One region of the Thalassospira sp. MCCC 1A02898 genome, then DNA from elsewhere that is predicted to be linked to it. Evidence: riboswitches for the same ligand, from Rfam matches in the RefSeq annotation. Region 1 holds a riboswitch; each other region holds the start of a gene.
What was found. Region 1 has a riboswitch for cobalamin ahead of AUQ41_RS18135 (DUF4198 domain-containing protein). Riboswitches for the same ligand answer to the same signal wherever they lie in the genome.
Positions count from the first base shown of each region.

Region 2: it holds a riboswitch for cobalamin, as region 1 does, so the genes downstream of both, cobU (bifunctional adenosylcobinamide kinase/adenosylcobinamide-phosphate guanylyltransferase) here and AUQ41_RS18135 (DUF4198 domain-containing protein) in region 1, are expected to answer to the same signal.
Region 3: it holds a riboswitch for cobalamin, as region 1 does, so the genes downstream of both, AUQ41_RS03765 (methylmalonyl-CoA mutase family protein) here and AUQ41_RS18135 (DUF4198 domain-containing protein) in region 1, are expected to answer to the same signal.
Region 4: it holds a riboswitch for cobalamin, as region 1 does, so the genes downstream of both, AUQ41_RS06855 (ABC transporter substrate-binding protein) here and AUQ41_RS18135 (DUF4198 domain-containing protein) in region 1, are expected to answer to the same signal.

Region 1 covers NZ_LPXK01000013.1:307,345-311,545, forward strand. The annotation lists gene cbiQ (cobalt ECF transporter T component CbiQ) at 1-454, opposite strand, end outside; gene AUQ41_RS18125 (cobalt ABC transporter permease) at 451-1,047, opposite strand; gene cbiM (cobalt transporter CbiM) at 1,040-1,717, opposite strand; gene AUQ41_RS18135 (DUF4198 domain-containing protein) at 1,734-2,531, opposite strand; cobalamin riboswitch at 2,701-2,898, opposite strand; gene AUQ41_RS18140 (DUF924 family protein) at 3,049-3,591, shown strand; gene AUQ41_RS18145 (glycosyl transferase family protein) at 3,651-4,201, opposite strand, start outside.
Region 2 covers NZ_LPXK01000001.1:243,651-247,851, forward strand. The annotation lists gene cobN (cobaltochelatase subunit CobN) at 1-551, opposite strand, end outside; gene cobW (cobalamin biosynthesis protein CobW) at 651-1,691, opposite strand; gene cobU (bifunctional adenosylcobinamide kinase/adenosylcobinamide-phosphate guanylyltransferase) at 1,726-2,265, opposite strand; cobalamin riboswitch at 2,323-2,514, opposite strand; gene AUQ41_RS01090 (hypothetical protein) at 3,066-3,704, shown strand; gene AUQ41_RS01095 (histidine phosphatase family protein) at 3,725-4,201, opposite strand, start outside.
Region 3 covers NZ_LPXK01000001.1:840,131-844,331, forward strand. The annotation lists gene scpA (methylmalonyl-CoA mutase) at 1-370, opposite strand, end outside; gene AUQ41_RS03765 (methylmalonyl-CoA mutase family protein) at 373-2,409, opposite strand; cobalamin riboswitch at 2,545-2,724, opposite strand; gene AUQ41_RS03770 (response regulator) at 3,011-3,433, shown strand; gene phhA (phenylalanine 4-monooxygenase) at 3,491-4,201, opposite strand, start outside.
Region 4 covers NZ_LPXK01000009.1:30,346-34,546, reverse strand. The annotation lists gene AUQ41_RS06865 (ABC transporter ATP-binding protein) at 1-162, opposite strand, end outside; gene AUQ41_RS06860 (iron ABC transporter permease) at 159-1,235, opposite strand; gene AUQ41_RS06855 (ABC transporter substrate-binding protein) at 1,276-2,301, opposite strand; cobalamin riboswitch at 2,527-2,730, opposite strand; gene AUQ41_RS06850 (glucan biosynthesis protein) at 2,903-4,201, shown strand, end outside.

The sequences.
Region 1 (4,201 bases):
GACATTTCAAACGATATAGCGTGTGGCCAAGTGTCACCGGCGTCATACCCGACAAAAGGCTAAGCATCATCAGGACAACCGCATTGGCCCGTATGCCAGCAAGGATGGCATGCATCAGGCCTTCCTTGCTGGCCTCTGCCCCAAGCACCGAAAACATCGGTGTTCCGGGGGTCGTAAACGGCAACATTATCAACATGACGATGATAAACCCGTCCATGGCTGCCATGCGTTTCAGGGTTACGCGCAGCGGCAAGTCCGTCAGGCTCATGGTAATGGCGGCAAATATCAGGGCACCCAGTGCAAATTCGATCTGATGCAGGGCCACCACGACAATTGCAAAAACACAGGCCGCGACCACACGTACCCTTGGATCGAACGTCCCGACGAATGACGGTGATTGTCCGCCATGTGCCTGAACGCTCAGGGGTTGGTCATGTCCGAAAAGGTGGCTCATGCGTTGGGTGCTTTTGCTCTTAGCCGTCGCGCAGCGATGTAATAAATGATCCCGAAGGCACCGAATATATAGCCAATGCCGCCCAGAATCGATTGAAGATCATTCTTTTCCTTATAGGCGGTGAGCTCGCGCCTGAGAGGACGCAATTCGTCACGCACGATGGTCGCGATGATTTCTTCCTGTTCGCGGGAAATTGCAGGCCCAGCGTTTGATCCTGCCCTCGATGCAGTCGGCGCCTTTGACGATGCTGTTTGTACAGCCGCATCAACATCCGTCAGGTCCGCAATGGCAAAGGTTGCCTCGGCAACGTGCCCTGCCCCGAGATCGGCCCGAAAACGCAGATCAATCTGTTGGCTTGGCGTGTAGACAAAAAAACCGTCGCCGTCGGTGGTAACTTCATCAATCTTGTTGCCATCAAGATCAAAGATCTCAACAAGCGTGTTTTCGGCCATGACACCGTTGGAGAAACCGATTTCACCTTCGATGTTTGAACCACTTGGAAACAGGGATGCGATAACCTTGTGCGCCTGTGCAGGTGCTGCGCCATACACAAGCATGCCAAGGGCACAGACCAGCATGAGTGATCTAGCCATTGGATGCCTCGCCCGCCTGCTTTGCACGCAAGGATGCTGTCGCCTGCATCTCAAAACCGGATGTCTGATCGGCGGGTTGCAGCAAGGCCGGTTTGACCTTGGCGATCAGATACACCGATGCCGCTGACACCAACCCTTCGACCACCATGATCGGAATGTGGGCAAAGAAGACCAGCTTGGCCGCCGGAACAAATGCATCACCACTGAGTGCAAGCGAAATCGCGACAAACACCGTTGTCAGCGCGATGGAAAACGCACCAGCACATCCACCAAGCACGGCCGCCGTGACCGGGCTGCTGCGCGACACCATTCCCCGGAACAAAAGGCCCGCCAGCACAGCCGGAAAGGCGATATTGACCGTATTGACGCCAAGAACCGTCAAACCGCCAAAGCCAAAGAAAACGGCCTGAAGCAGGAGACCGACAAAAAGTGCCGGAAACGCGGTCCAGCCAAGCACGAGCCCGGCAAGACCGCTCATGATCAGATGCACACTGGATGGTCCCACCGGCACATGAATAAGCGAGGCAACAAAGAATGTTGCCGACAAAACCCCGGTTGCAGGAATTTTATCGATTGGCAGTTTCCGCAGTCCAAGGCCAAGTCCGGCAATTGCAAGAATACCCCCGCCAATCAAGACTTCCGGTGCCAGCGCACCATCAACAATATGCATCTGTTTTGTCCCTCGCCTATTTCACATCATAGGCGCGAACCCACAGGACTGCATCCTGTGAAAGTTCCTTGCCCTGAAATTCTTTGTCAGGGCCGCTGCCAAGTGCTGCAAATCCCCAAAAACCTGCCTTGGGGACACCAAAAGTGAAATACCCGTTTTGATCGGAAATGACCACAACCGCACCACCGGGCATTGGCGATGCCGTTGGCCCTTTGGGTGTGTTGCTGGCCATATCGGGTTCTGCGGCCATGTATTCGATTTCGACTTCAACACCGGCCACAGGTTGGCCTTCGCTTAACACTCGGCCAGTAAAGGTCGAACCGGCAATGATGTTGGTTGGTCGATTAAGCGGCAGGATTTCGGTTTTAAGACCTTGCGGTTCCATCCAGTCGGTCGGAATTTCATTGCGGTTTACATAGGACTTCGTGATCTGCTGGATGAAGATATCTTCGCTTTCTTCATAATACGGTGCGGGGACCACCACCATGACGTAATCACCGCTGCGGCGCAGAGTCAAAGTTGCGTCAAAGGCCGCTGCCGAGTTGGCAATTCCGGTGAAAGTAATCGGCGTAAGCGTTGATTTGAGATCAAGTTTCTCACCGCGATTAACCGCATAAAATTCAAGCGGCTCGGCCATATCCATGACATGACCGTTTTCAAACGGGTGCCAGAAAATCAGCTTAACCGGCTGATCCCCGGCCTTGGTCACGTTCACGTCCGGCGTATAGGCTAATTGAAAATGCGCATGCGCCGGCATGGCCGCCGACAGCACACAGGCGCTTGCAATCGCAAGCCTGCCAAGGGTCTTAAACATATAATCGTCTCTTTCTCAAACGATGCACGCAGGCCAAAGGCCCAGCGCACAGGGTCAGGACAAAGAACGATAGGATGGCTGGAAGCAAGATTGCGGATCTTCAAAAGACCGTTTGTACCCCTGCAACCTGACGCTCACCCCGGCGTCCAACAGTTTCATACCGGGCAATCGGCACCCGGCAGTCAAAGGCAGGTCTCCTGGCTCACGGTTTAAAAAGCAATGCGCCTTCCCGGTTTGCACCAGTGGCATATGCAATGCTCTGACCGCTTACAGTTGCGGGGGCAGCCGTGGCTTTGTCATGCATGACGCACCACGTTCCCTTTTAAGTTGGTCCAATCGGATCAACACCAAAGACAATGTCATAATCCACGTCGGACGGATTGCTGTCAACTCCCTGCCCCAAGGTCCGTGACAATCTTTTTGCGGATGGCTTGACGCGCTTTAAACCGGGCGCGAAGATCACGCGCAATTTTGCCGACGGGCCCCGAAAGCCTGCAATCAGATGGGTGGAAACATTATGAAACCTGAAACGGTTCTTGTTTTCTGGTTCAAGGAACTCGAAGAAAAACAGTGGTTTATCAAGGATGAAGCCCTGGATCGCCATATCGCGGAACGCTTTGCCGATTTTCACGCCGCCGCCACGGCCGGAGAGCTTTTTAACTGGCGCAAAACCGCCCATGGACGACTTGCCGAAATCATCGTTCTTGATCAGTTTTCACGCAATATGTACCGCGATCAGCCACAGTCCTTTGCATCAGATCCAATGGCATTGGTGCTGGCGCAGGAGGCTGTTTCCTTGAAGCTGGATCGCAAACTGGTCACACCGCAGGAACAGGCATTCCTGTATATGCCGTATATGCACTCGGAATCCGAAATCATCCATGAAGTGGCGGTTGACCTGTTTTCACAGCCCGGCCTTGAGAACAATTACGAGTTCGAGCTGAAACACAAAAAGATCATTGACCGGTTTGGCCGCTATCCACACCGCAATGAAATACTGGGCCGTCCATCGACGCCAGAGGAAGTGGCGTTTCTCAAAGAGCCCGGATCATCGTTCTGAGCATTAAAAAAGGGACGGTTTCCCGTCCCTTTCATTTCATCTCACTTGATCGCGGAACATCAGCCAACATCACGGTCGCGATTATCCCACCAGCCCTGCACAAGGCTTTCTGCCTCATCCATGTAATCCGCCTTGCCGGCAAGGAAGGCTGCCATGGCGGCACTGCCCTTGATCTTGGCTTCGGCCGGAATATCTTCCACCTCGCCACGCCAGACCGCCAGAAAGTGCTTCAGCGATACAGGGCTTTGGTCTTCGCCATCCTTTTCGGTTTTTGACAGCAATGCCGGCCAGCGAACATCATTGAGCTCACCATTATCAAGCATGCGCAGATCGACATGCTTATAGGGTGTTCTTTCGGCTTCGCCGCCACCGCCCTTGATCACACCGATGCGTGGAAGTTCCAAAAGCTTGCCGGTTTCACGATGGACATCAAGAAACGCCGGATGAAACACACCAAGGAAGGCTGCACGCGCATGCAGAGGATTAAGCAAACGCAGTAACGTATTGACTGGACTGCGTAATCCAAGAAGTGGACGCAATCCAATCAGCTCCTGCAGCTTGGGATGCATATGACGCAGCGGCAGATACGCAAAGCCCTTCGATGCGATAT
Region 2 (4,201 bases), on a different contig from region 1:
CCCCCGGCCTTGACCAGCGGGGCCGCCGGTGACCAGTTCCAATTCACGCTTGAATTTAACTTTTCGTATATAAGGCGAAGTAAATTCTCGGAATTTTGCGGTCCGCCTTCGATCAGGTAGCGCCAGATATTCTGATATTCGCGCCCCTTAACGGTCGAAAGCGTCAAAAGCTCCGCATCGGGTTGATCATCACCGGGCAACAGGAGCAATGGGATGTCCTTGGCACGTGCAAGTGCAACCAACTGTTCAATGCCATAATCCCAATAGCCGCGCCCGCCCAGAATGCGCACGATGATGAATTTGGCATCGGAAAGTACATCGTCGATATAAAGATCGACCGACATGTTGTGGCCGAGCTGCAGCAAACTTGCCAGACGCAGTGACGGGGTTTCATCGCCAAATGCATCGACCAGCCGCGCTTGCGCCCCGGCAAGGCAGGCCAGCTCAGACTCGGCCGCAGACAGGATCACCACATCGCCGGGTTGCTGTCCAAGGTCGACGGCCTCACTGCCATCTGTCACCATTCCGGGCTGGGCTGCCAATAGATGCATCGCGCGATCCGTATCCTTGTGCGTTTGGTCTTCAAACAGGCCGAAACCGGATGATTTTTAGCATCCGGTTTCAGGTGAGCTCGATCAGTTTAAATTGGATCAGGCGGCCTTGATGGCGGCCTCGATCGCAGCGCGATCCAGACCATGCAGGCCAATCACCACCAATTCCGAGCGGCGGTTTTCGCCATCGGCCCACGGACGGTCAAAATAGCGCTGAAAACGTTCACCAACACCCTGAACCACATGGCGCATCGGTTTGCCGGGCACATCCAGGAAACCCTTGATGCGCAGCACGTCAAACTGACGCACGACATCAATCAGGCGCTTTTCAAGGCTGGCCGGATCACTGATCGCGTCAAGCGAAACGACAAAACTGTCGAAATCATCATGATCATGTTCGTGACCATCGTCATGATGGCTTGGACGACTATCGAGGTCATCCTCGGCTGCGGCCCCCAGACCAAGCAGGATGGCATTTTCAACCCGGGAATGTTCGGTCGCGATAATCTTGACCGACGGCTTTTTCAGCTCTGCGCGGATATCGGCTTCGACCTTGCTGCGTTCAGCATCGGTCAAAAGGTCGGTTTTGTTGAGAACCACCATATCCGCACAGTGAAGCTGTTCTTCGAACAGTTCTTCAAGCGGGCTTTCATGATCAAGATTTTCGTCTGCTTCGCGCTGGGCCTGTACCGCATGATGGTCATGGGCAAACAGCCCATCACGAAGGGCAGCGCCATCAAGAACCGCCACAACACCATCAACGGTCACACGCGACCGGACTTCGGGCCAGTTAAACGCCTTTACCAGCGGCTTTGGCAGGGCAAGACCAGATGTTTCGATAACGATATGATCAGGCGGTGTATCACGATCAATCAGGCCCTGGATGGTTGGCAGAAAGTCATCAGCCACGGTGCAGCAGATGCAGCCATTTGCCAGTTCAACAACGTCATCCTCTTCGCAGCCTTCAATGCCACAGCCATTGATGATACCGCGATCCACACCTAGATCGCCGAATTCATTGATGATCAGCGCAATGCGTTTGCCATTGGCATTTTCCAGCATGTTGCGGATCATCGTTGTTTTGCCAGCGCCCAGAAAACCGGTAATGACGGTTGCCGGGATTTTGCCCAATTGTGCCATTTCTGAAATCCTTAAAATTCAATTCTTTATGTTACTATTTGACCTGCATCGGAATGCCGGCCACCACAAGGGTGACCTTGTCTGCAAACTCGGCAATGCGTTGATGCAGGCGTCCGGCGTGATCGCGAAAGGCCCGCGCCATCGCATTTTCCGGCACGATGCCAAAGCCAACCTCATTTGAGACAAGCAGCACCGGCACATCAAGGGTTGGCAGCAGGTCACAAAGAGCTGCGATCTCGGCATCAATGTCGCGGTCTTCAAGCATCAGGTTGGTCAGCCACAAGGTCAGACAATCAACCAGAACAGGCTTGCCGCCTGTGACATTACAGGTCTGCAGTGCCGAACAAAGTTCGACCGGTTCCTCGAGTGTCTGCCAGAGATCGCCGCGTGATTGTTTGTGAAGATCAATGCGGTTGGCCATTTCGTCATCCCAGGCACGCCCGGTTGCGATATATGTGCCACCGCCCGCCTGATTGATGATGTTTTCGGCAAACCGGCTTTTGCCGGATCGCGCCCCGCCAAGGATCAGATGCGTCCCGCCAGAGGGGCCGTCAGGGGGTAAAGTCTGGGTCATCCCGTTTCTTCCTCGCCATAGCCTCCCACCGAGGCCCGATTGCGTCGTCACCTTCCTTCGAATAGTGACACCTTCGGCAGGTTTCCTGGCTGCGGGCATGAAAGCGATCCGCCTTCCCGGTTTCCCGGTGGCTGGTCTGGCGCATTGGCACCGACCCGGATCTCCCAACCCGATACAGTTGCGGGGGCAGCATCGGCCTTGCACCGATTTCCCATCACCGAACGATGCGCCGAACCTAGCAGGTTTGCAAAAAATGCCAAAGGTCATTCTCGGCACTTAACCCTTCGTTACCACCCCACCCTAATCGGAAGGTCAGTATTTGTAAGAATTGTCTGCTTGAGAGGTCATACCATTTCAGCCAACATCAAACCGTTGCGTTGGAACTAGGGTCAGGACCTATTAATTTGGTTTGAATGGTTAAACAGATTTGCGCGGATACGCGGAGTAAAACTGCAGGAAGATATTTATCTTTCAAGGTTTTACGACAAAGTAGCCCGTGCAAATCCGATTAATCCGAAGGACAGGCGTTATATTTGCAAACTCCAGCGTCAAATCCCTTGTGCGGGATACCAACCCGCCCGGCGGGCTTTTCCTTGGATTTCGCAAATATAACGCCTGCCATTCAAATCAAATTAATAGGTCCTGACCCTAAAGACGGAACAATCCGCAATCTGGCGAAAACCCGGGAAGTAGACTCATCACCCGGCTGGCTGCAGGAAATACTGTACCGAAACTCTTGGGGTAATCTGGATTTTTCAAGACCAATGGCAATACGTTCTCACCTATCCAAAATCCGACAGATGAACGCGCCAACCTGGACCACATCGTCTCGCAAGGACATGTGGCTGGGATTGCTGGACCGTCTGAACAGTCCTGATCGGTCATTTCAGGATTTTCTTGAACAGCACGCAACCGATGGCGAGATCACTCTGGCACGGCGCGATGTGCGTGACATCTTTGCCGAAGATGCCTCAAAAGGTGTAATCGCAACCATCATCTGGTCCCATGAACGCGGCATTCGCGTCAATGCGCTGTCGTTGCTTGTGCGCGATATGCCAACCCTTGTGACCCTGATGTCGATCTCGGATTTCGGACAGGACGAGTTGAACGAGCTGCTTTCCCAGCCAGGCATTTCTGTTCCGACTGCCAGCAAGATGTTGTCTGCCTGCGGCAAGACTTATTGCGGAATGCCGGCTGCCATCATTGATGACACCATCATTCAGGTAATCGAAAACGCATCCTTTGCCAGTGATTTCCCGAATGTTGCCAAATTGCGAAGCAAATCACGCAGCCGTCCGATGCCCTATTATCAGGCCTATCTGCGCGATGTTTTCGACATCTGCGAAAAGCATGATCTGAACCCGGATATGATTGACCGCTATCTGGCAGAACACGCTCTTGATGACATGGCATCCGATATCGAGCTGGCCTCTGCCTGACGGAAAACCCCGTAAGCTCCTTAAAACCGCTGATTGACAGCGGTTACGCGCCAGCCCGGTTCGTCGACCCCGTCGATATATTCAAGCGTGGTCAGCCCCAACGTGTCGATATGAAATGCCAATGCGGTTTCAAGGGATAAACCCAACGCATTGGCCAGCATGGCGCGCACGGTGCCGCCATGAACGACGGCGACAATATCCTTGCCCGCCCAATCCGCACTCAATCGTCCAAAGACGGGGCCGACACGACCAACCACATCGGCAAAGCTTTCACCCTTTGGGGGATGTTGGCGGGCGAAGTCGGTCCAAAACCGTGTTGTTTCCCCCTTGGGCAGATCGTTCCAGTTCTGCAATTCCCAATCACCAAAATGCTGTTCTGCAAAGCCGCTTTCAGCCTGCGGCGTTACGTCTTTGTCCATGAAGGCCTGCAGACTGCGCGCCGTATCATGCGTACGTGATAGATGGCTGGTCACCCAGACGGCATCGACCGGCAATTG
Region 3 (4,201 bases), on a different contig from region 1:
CGACGCGCGGATGATCACTGTCATAGCCGCGATGGGTTGCCAGATCGAAGGCAATCGAAAGCCCCTTTTGCCCGGCGGCAAGGTTGCGGCGATAAAACGCGTTGGATTCCTCGGCGGTGGAGAAACCGGCATATTGGCGGATCGTCCAGGGACGCTGCACATACATGGTCGGGTAGGGGCCACGCAAAAACGGCGGCATGCCCGGCATGGTGTTTAAATGATCAATGCCATCCAGATCCTTGGGGCCATAGGATGATTTGACATCAATGCCTTCTGGCGTGGTCCAGGGCGTGCTTTCAAACGGGTCCTTGGCACCGGCGGATGCGCCGTCAAACAGCGGAAGGTCGGAGAAATCAGGAATGCGGGTCATGGTTATTTCTCCCCCTGTTTGCCAAGAAGATGATCAAGTGCAGCACCGCAAATGGCAAGGACATCGGCCCCGACAAAGACAAACTCGTCAATGCCGGCTGCTTCGTAAGCCGACCTCGCATCGCCCGGCTGGCCAGCAAGATAAACCATGCTGGCTCCTTTGGATTTCAGTGCCTTGGAAACGTCGGCTGCCATGTCGGCATATTGCGGGTCTGATCCGCAAATGATGGCGATCTTCGCCCCGCTTTTGCCAAAGGCGGATGCAACATCATCCGCATTGGCAAAGCCGTTATTGGTGATCGCCTCGATCCCGCCGGCTTCAAAGAAGTTGCGGGCAAAGGTCGCGCGTGCCGTGTGCTGTGCGATCTTGCCAAGATTGGCCAGGAAGACCTGCGGGAAGGATCCGTGCGCATCAGACCGTTTGCGAAGTGCCTCGTAACGTTCGGCAAGGCGATGGGCAGGCATGGCACCGATACATGTCGCGGCACTGGTGCCATAAAGATCGGTAAACATATGCCCGATGGTGGCACCGGCGCGGGCGGCCTCAATCATGGCATCAAGGCTGTTGCCGACCGTGCCATCAAACTTGGTCTGGCGGGCCTTGGCATCTGCAACGATCGTCTCAAGGTCCGGCTTTTCACAGATTACCTTGGCTTCTGTGATATTGGGGAATTCCGACACACCGGTCAGCGGATCACGACGGGTGGACAGGCGTTTTTCGCGCGCATTCCAGACGGTCTCGATCTCGGTCTTCAGGCTGCCATTGGCAAGGGCACTTAGAATACCCCCCGAAGATTCAAGGGACTGGAATTTCGACCAGGCGGCCTTCGCCAATTCCTTGGTCAGGTTTTCAATAAACCACGAACCACCAGCCGGATCGATGACCCGGTGCACGTTGCTTTCTTCCTGCAAGATCAGTTGGGTGTTGCGCGCAATACGACGCGCAAAGCCATCTGGCAGGCCAATCAGATGATCATAAGGCAGGCAGGTCACACTATCCGCACCGCCAAGACCGGCGGCAAAGCTTGTCACCGTGGTGCGCAGCATATTGACCCACGGATCAACCTTGGTCAGGGCCATTTCGGCCGAAACCGCATTGATCGTAATCGTTGCATCCTCGGCACCCGATGCCGACAGAACGCGGCTCCACATCATGCGAAGTGCACGCAGCTTGGCGATCCCGGCAAAGAAGTCGGTGCCGATGGCAACGTTAAACACCATCGCACCCGCGGCCTGATCAAGCGCCATCCCGGCGTCGGTCAGGGCGCGCAAATAGGTCACCCCGCTTGCCAGCAAACAGGCCAGTTCCTGACCATCGGTGGCCCCGGCATTGTAATATGGCGCGCCATTCACCGAAATCGCGGTCGCCAGCGGGAACAGATCAATCAGCTCGACCGCAACGCTTGCCGTATGATCAACCGCGTCCTGCGCGCCGCAGGGCAGGGTGCCGGTAGATGCCAGCGTCCCGATCGGGTCGATGTTAAAGGCCGGTGCGGCTTCGTCGGCACCATCGGTATTTGCGATATGGGCTGCCAGAAGTGCGGCGGCCGGAACACCTGCCGCCCCGGCGTCAAGGCCGACGGTGGCAAGGTTGGTGTAAACATCCTCAAGGGCAGTATCGAGATCGGCCAGACAATGGATGGCAATTCCGTCCACGCCCACCTCGGCAGAACTGATTTCGCGCCCGGCGCGGGCGGCGGCGTCAAGCTTTAGCGTGATCGAGGTCGCCCCATTTTCAAGGTCCTCAAGGATCGCGGCATTGGTGGCCTTGGGATCGGGATGGGTATGAAGCTGGCGGATATCCCACCCGGTGACGGTTTCGCGCGGCTCGACCGTGGCATTAAGAACTTCGTGGATCAGCCGGGTCGCGTCATCCTGATCGTCATTTGTATAGATCGGCTGAACGGAAAAGCCATCAAGCGTATTGGTGACAAGCTTCTTTTCGAACGGCGCCCCTTTAAGGGCCTCCTCGGCAAGCTTGCGCCAACTTGCGTAATCAGCAGATGGAAATTCGGATGCGAGCTTTAGCGGGTCGGACATGGTTTCTCCCGGCTTGGTGTGTCCCGGCCTTGATGCGACTCCATATGGGGTCTTTATATGGCGTCGGGCACGGAACGTTGCCAAATTCTATTCTACTACGGATTCCCAGTACCCGGTACACCCCGCCCGGCCCATTTCATGCCAAGAAAACACCATCGGTATTCTGACTCGCGAGAAAGCCTGCAGAAAGGCCGTTACGCTTACAGTTGCGGGGGCAGTTCCGGGCTTGGCCAAAGTGCGCTAAGGCACGGCCGCACCGGATTCCCGATCCTATTTTCCGGTCACATTCGCGACATGGCGGTTTATAGCACCTGTCCCTAATTCCGTAAATAGGCATGGAAATACCTATTTAGACGGATATCGATCCCGACAAATCAGGTTTCCGTAACGTTATGTCGGCGGAAACATTGGGGTTTTGCACGTCTGTTCGTGGTTTGCGCGCCGCATGGTTCCGATCATTGCGGCCTTATACTTTCGCGGCACGGGTGCGAGATCGGGGTGAAGCCGGAACATTGCGTGGCAAAAATTTGGCGGGTTTAACCAATTTGACATTTTCGTCTGTCAGTTTGGACTTGTCCCAAAACTCGGAGTATCGCCATCCATGAACGCGCTCAGCGCCATGCCGTCGCAATTTTGTCCTGATGGACTGGTTGCGTTCGCCGACGACAGTCCCAGCGCCAAGGCAGCCCTTGAAACAGTGTTGCGTCGGGCAGGATATGACGTGGCCGGTTTTGATTGTGCCGATGATCTGATTGATCAGCTGGACGGGCTTTATCCCCGTGCCATCATCCTTGATATTGAAATGCCGGGTATGAGCGGCTTTGAAGCGTTCTGCGAAATTCGCCGCCGCTATCCCAACAGCCAAAACGTGCCGGTTTTCTTCTTCTCGGCCCATTATGATGCCGACACCCGCGCACAAGCCGATGCGCTTGGGGCGGCCGATTTCATTAGCAAGGACGCCAGCCCGAAAGTGGTGCTTGAGCAACTCAATCGGGTGCTGGGTCATTCCATCAGTGCCTGCTAGGAGTGCTGGGAGACCAGCCCTGCCTTGATCAGTCCTAAACGGATCGCCACGCCCTGCTCACGCAGGGCGTTGTTGTCTGTGGGTCCTGTGGGTCTCCTCGCCCAGCGAAATGATGCTGTCTGCGGCCCCATGCACATGATAAATCCGGTCTGTCGGCAAGGTGGTTGCCGGATCAATCGCAGGCTTCTTGGCGAGCCGATCATAGATCGGGGCCATTGGCACATTCATCGCGTCAAACAACTGATCGTAACTTTCCAGAACGAAATAGGTTTTCTGGAAATCATCAATCGCATAATCCGTGCCCATGACGCGTTCAAGCTCGAACGCCACCCGGTTTGGCGTGGGATCGGTGACCGAATAGATGGTTTCGGTTTGCGATGACAACATGCCTGCCCCATAGGCGCGCAATCCGTGCGGGGTCATGATCAGGCCAAACTCGACCATGTACCAATACATCCGGGCCAACTGTTTAAGGCCGCCCATCGCAATGGCCTCGGGCCCCTTGGCGCCATAGGCCGCCAGATAATCGGCAAAGGTCGGGTCATAGAGCATCGGCACATGACCAAAAAAGTCATGGAAGATGTCGGGTTCGACCAGATAATCCATTTCCTCGGGCTTGCGCAGCCAGACCGTGACCGGGAACCGCCGATTGGCAAGATGGTCAAAAAACACATCATCAGGCACCAGCCCCGGAACCGCGACAAGATGCCAACCGGTCGCCGCATGGAGCTTCTCGCTGACCCGGCCGAAATGCGGAATCTGATCCGC
Region 4 (4,201 bases), on a different contig from region 1:
CGGCGCACGAATACCGCCCAAGACCGACATCATACTGGTTTTGCCAGATCCGTTTGGCCCGATCACACCCAGGAACTCTCCCCGTGTCACGCGAAGCGACACGTCGCTGATGATTTTTTTGAATCCGGCATTCCAGCCGACATTGCGTAATTCAAGGCTCATCGCAATACCCGCCCATGACACAGGATGATCGCAAAGGCCGGTGCACCGATCAGCGCCGTGATCACCCCGATGGGCAGGACCTGACCATCAAGAATGATGCGCGATACAATATCGGCCGCCACAAGAAACACCGCCCCGATCAGGGCCGATGCCGGCAACAGAAATCCGTGCCGTGTCCCGACAAAGAACCGTGCGGCATGGGGAATAACCAATCCGACAAAGCCGATGGCCCCGACAATACTGACCATGACGGCCGTCATCGAGGCGGCAATGGCAATCAACACCACATAAACCCGACGCACCGGCACACCAAGGGATGCCGCCGATTCCACGCCAAAGGTAAAGGCATCGAGCGCCCGCGAATACCAAAGGCAGACCAGCAAGCCGATGACGGCGACCGGCAGCGCCAGATAGACATCAGGCCAGCGCACGCCGCTTAGATTACCAAGCAGCCAGAACATCACCCCGCGTGCCTCGTCCGCCGTGGCGGCCTTGGTCACGATGAATGACGTTAATGCGTTAAACAGTTGCGATCCGGCAACCCCGGCAAGAATGATGGCACCGGCCCCGCGCCCGGCCGGAATGGCCAAAAGGGCGACAAACCCGAATGCCACCAGCGCACCGACAAAGGCACCAAGCGACAGGGAAACCATCCCCGCGCCGAACCCCAGAATGGCAACGCTGACTGCACCGGTCGATGCCCCGGCCGATATGCCCAGCAAGTACGGATCCGCGAGACTATTGCGCAAAAGCGCCTGCAAAACCGCGCCCGATAGCGCAAGGGACGCCCCGCAGGCCGCGGCCACCATGGCGCGCGATATCCGGTAATTCCAGATGATCCCGGCATCAATCGGATCAACGTCATAGCCCGCCTGCCAAAGATGATTGGCAATGGTCTGAAAGACGGTGCCAAGGGGAATGTGCGTTTCCCCCTTGGCCGCGGCCATCGCGATGACGCCAACAAGCAAAACCAGGGCGCCAAGACTGACACCGGCCCGCACAAGATATGCCCGCCCCGCCAGCGATTGCCGAGGTGGCTGAACCGGCTGCTGCACTGGCGTTGTTTCAAACATTGAATTCTCCGGGCATATCAGGTGCCTTTGGCAGTGCAGGTCAGTTCGAAGCACTCAGTCTTTCGACGGCTGCGGCAAGTGTTTCAATACCATTGATCAGGCGGATGGTCGGATCCATCGACTGGGCGTCCATCACCACGATATTGCCATTGCGCACCGCCTTCATCTGACTAGCGACCGGATCGGTTTTCAGGAAATCCATCTTGACCTGCCAGTCATCGGCCGGAAAACGCCGACGGCCCATTTTACCAATCACGATGATATCAGGATTGGCGCGCGCAATGGTTTCCCAGCCAACGGTCGGCCATTCTTCATTACTGTCGATAATGTTGCGAACACCAAGTTTACCTGCGATATAGCCCGCTGCACCGTTTTTGCCCGCCACATAGGGATCACTGTTGATTTCAGGGCTGGAAAACCAGAAGACGGCAGAAACATTGTCATGGCCGCTTGCCGTCACACGCGCCAATGAGTTCGCCTGACGTTCCTTCAAGCTGGCAATCAGTGCGTTGCCGCGATCTTCGACATCAAAGATTTGCGCCAGATCGGAAATCTCGCGATAAATCAGATCCATGGTGAAGCCTTCATGCCGCACCCCGTCACCGCCACCGGCATTGTCCTTGCCGACACAATCAGCAGGTGCTGTGTAGACCGGAATGGACAGTTCGTTGAACTGTTCGGTGGTGCCGACGGTGCCCTTGGGCCCGACATGCCACTGATACTGGGTGGCAACCAGTTGCGGCTTTTGCGCGACAACGGTTTCGAACCCCGGATCATTGTCGGCCAGACGCGGCACAGATGCGTTGACGTCCTTGAATTCATCCATCACCGGGCCAAACCAGACACCCGTACCCTTGACCTTGTCGGCCAGGCCCAACGAATAAAGAATTTCGGTCGTACTTTGGCCCAGCGACACCACGCGATCCGGGGCCGCATCAAATTGCAACATAGTCCCACAGTTCTCGATACTGAGCGGATATTCGGTTGCGGACGCAAATGAAACAGAAGAAATAAGACCAGCGGCAAACACCCCGACCGCCAGTACACGTTTATCGTGATTGATCACTTTTAGTTCCCTCTTGCTGATGCGTTGATCCGGGACCGCTTTGGATGATCCAGTTTCAATACATCGTCAAATGTTATGTTATAACATAACATCACTTTTGCTGCTGTCAATGGACTGGCAAAAGTGTCAGGAGATGGCGGAAGATGCCGGCCTTAAAGCTTAGAAAACCTGGGCTAAACTGTTGGGCCAAGACACGTACCGACATTCTCCGGGGCACCCCGCCCGGTCCGTCGTCTTCGTGTCGGCAGGTCTCCTGGCTTACGGGTCAACGCATTTTCCCTGGCCTTCCCGGGTTGATCCCAGTGGCATTGGTCAGAAAAATGCTCGCCGCCTACAGTTGCGGGGGCAGCTTCGGTTAATGAGCCAATATTCGGCCCATCTCGAATTCCCTTTATCCGATATTCGGATACCGACACGTCACGGTTAGATTAAACCAAAAACACGGTCAAGGAAATTGGCAGACCACCAGCGGCATTAACGCCAAGGCTCCATGCATAAAAAGCAATTGATACGACCTTGAATTTGCCATGTTTCATCCCGATTACCTCCACACTGCCGGGTATGCTTTCCCGACACCTCAAACCACAGGAATGTGATGAACATGACGACTTCTGTTGAACGCAGACGCTTTTTGAAATCCATCGCGGCAGCCGGTCTTATCCTGCCGGGAATGTCGATCTATCAGCATGCTTTGGCAGATGTCGACGGCCTTGATCTGGGTTCGGCACAGCCGTTTGATTTTGCCGATTTGATTGCACGCGCCAAATCCATGGCCACATCGGCATATGAAGCACCCGTTGCGCCAAACCCGGAAATTGTCGGCAAGATCGATTACGACACCCATGGCAAGCTGCATTACAAACGCGACCATTCGCCGTTTTCCGATGGATCAGGCACCTATCCGCTGACCTTCTTCCATCTGGGTATGTATTTCGCCAAACCGGTGCATATGTATCTTCTGGAAAGTGGTCAGGCACGCGAAGTGATCTACAAGCCCGAATACTTTGACATGCCCGAAGACAGCATTGCCCGCCAACTGCCCGCCAATAGCGGCTTTGCCGGTTTCCGCCTGCATGAAAATCAGGCACGCGATGACTGGAAAACCCAGGACTGGGCAGCGTTTCTTGGCGCATCGTACTTCCGCGCCATTGGGGATGAAGGCCAGTATGGCCTGTCGGCGCGCGGCATTGCGGTTAATACGGCGACCTCGGTTCCCGAAGAATTTCCCGATTTCCGTCAATTCTTTATCGAACCAGCCAAAAATCCCGAAGACCCTGTGACGGTTTATGCCCTGCTGGATGGGCCCAGCATCACGGGTGCTTATAAATTCCTGCTTTATCGCGGCGAAGGGGTCACGATGGATGTCGAAAAACATCTGTTCTTGCGCAAAGACATCGAACGGCTTGGCATCGCACCGCTGACCAGCATGTTCTGGTATTCCGAACAGAACAAATCGTTCCGCTTTGACTGGCGTCCGGAAGTACATGACAGCGACGGGCTGGAGCTTTGGACCGGCGGCGGCGAACGCATCTGGCGACAGTTGAACAACCCGGAAACCATCCGCGCATCAGCGTTTGGTGACAATAACCCGCGTGGTTTTGGTCTGATGCAGCGCGATCGCGATGTGAAAAACTATCTGGATGGTGTGCGTTATCACCGCCGCCCCAGCCTGTGGGTCGAACCGCAAGGCGAGTGGAATGACGGTGCGGTTCAGTTGATCGAAATCCCGACCGACGATGAAATCCACGATAACATTGCCGCCTTCTGGGTCCCGAATGGCCCCGCCAAGGCGGGCAACAGCTATCAGTTCAAATACCGTCTGTACTGGCAGGCCCATAACCCGTTCCCGGTCAAGGAACTGGCAACCGCAACCGCAACCCGCATGGGCCGTGGCGGGGAG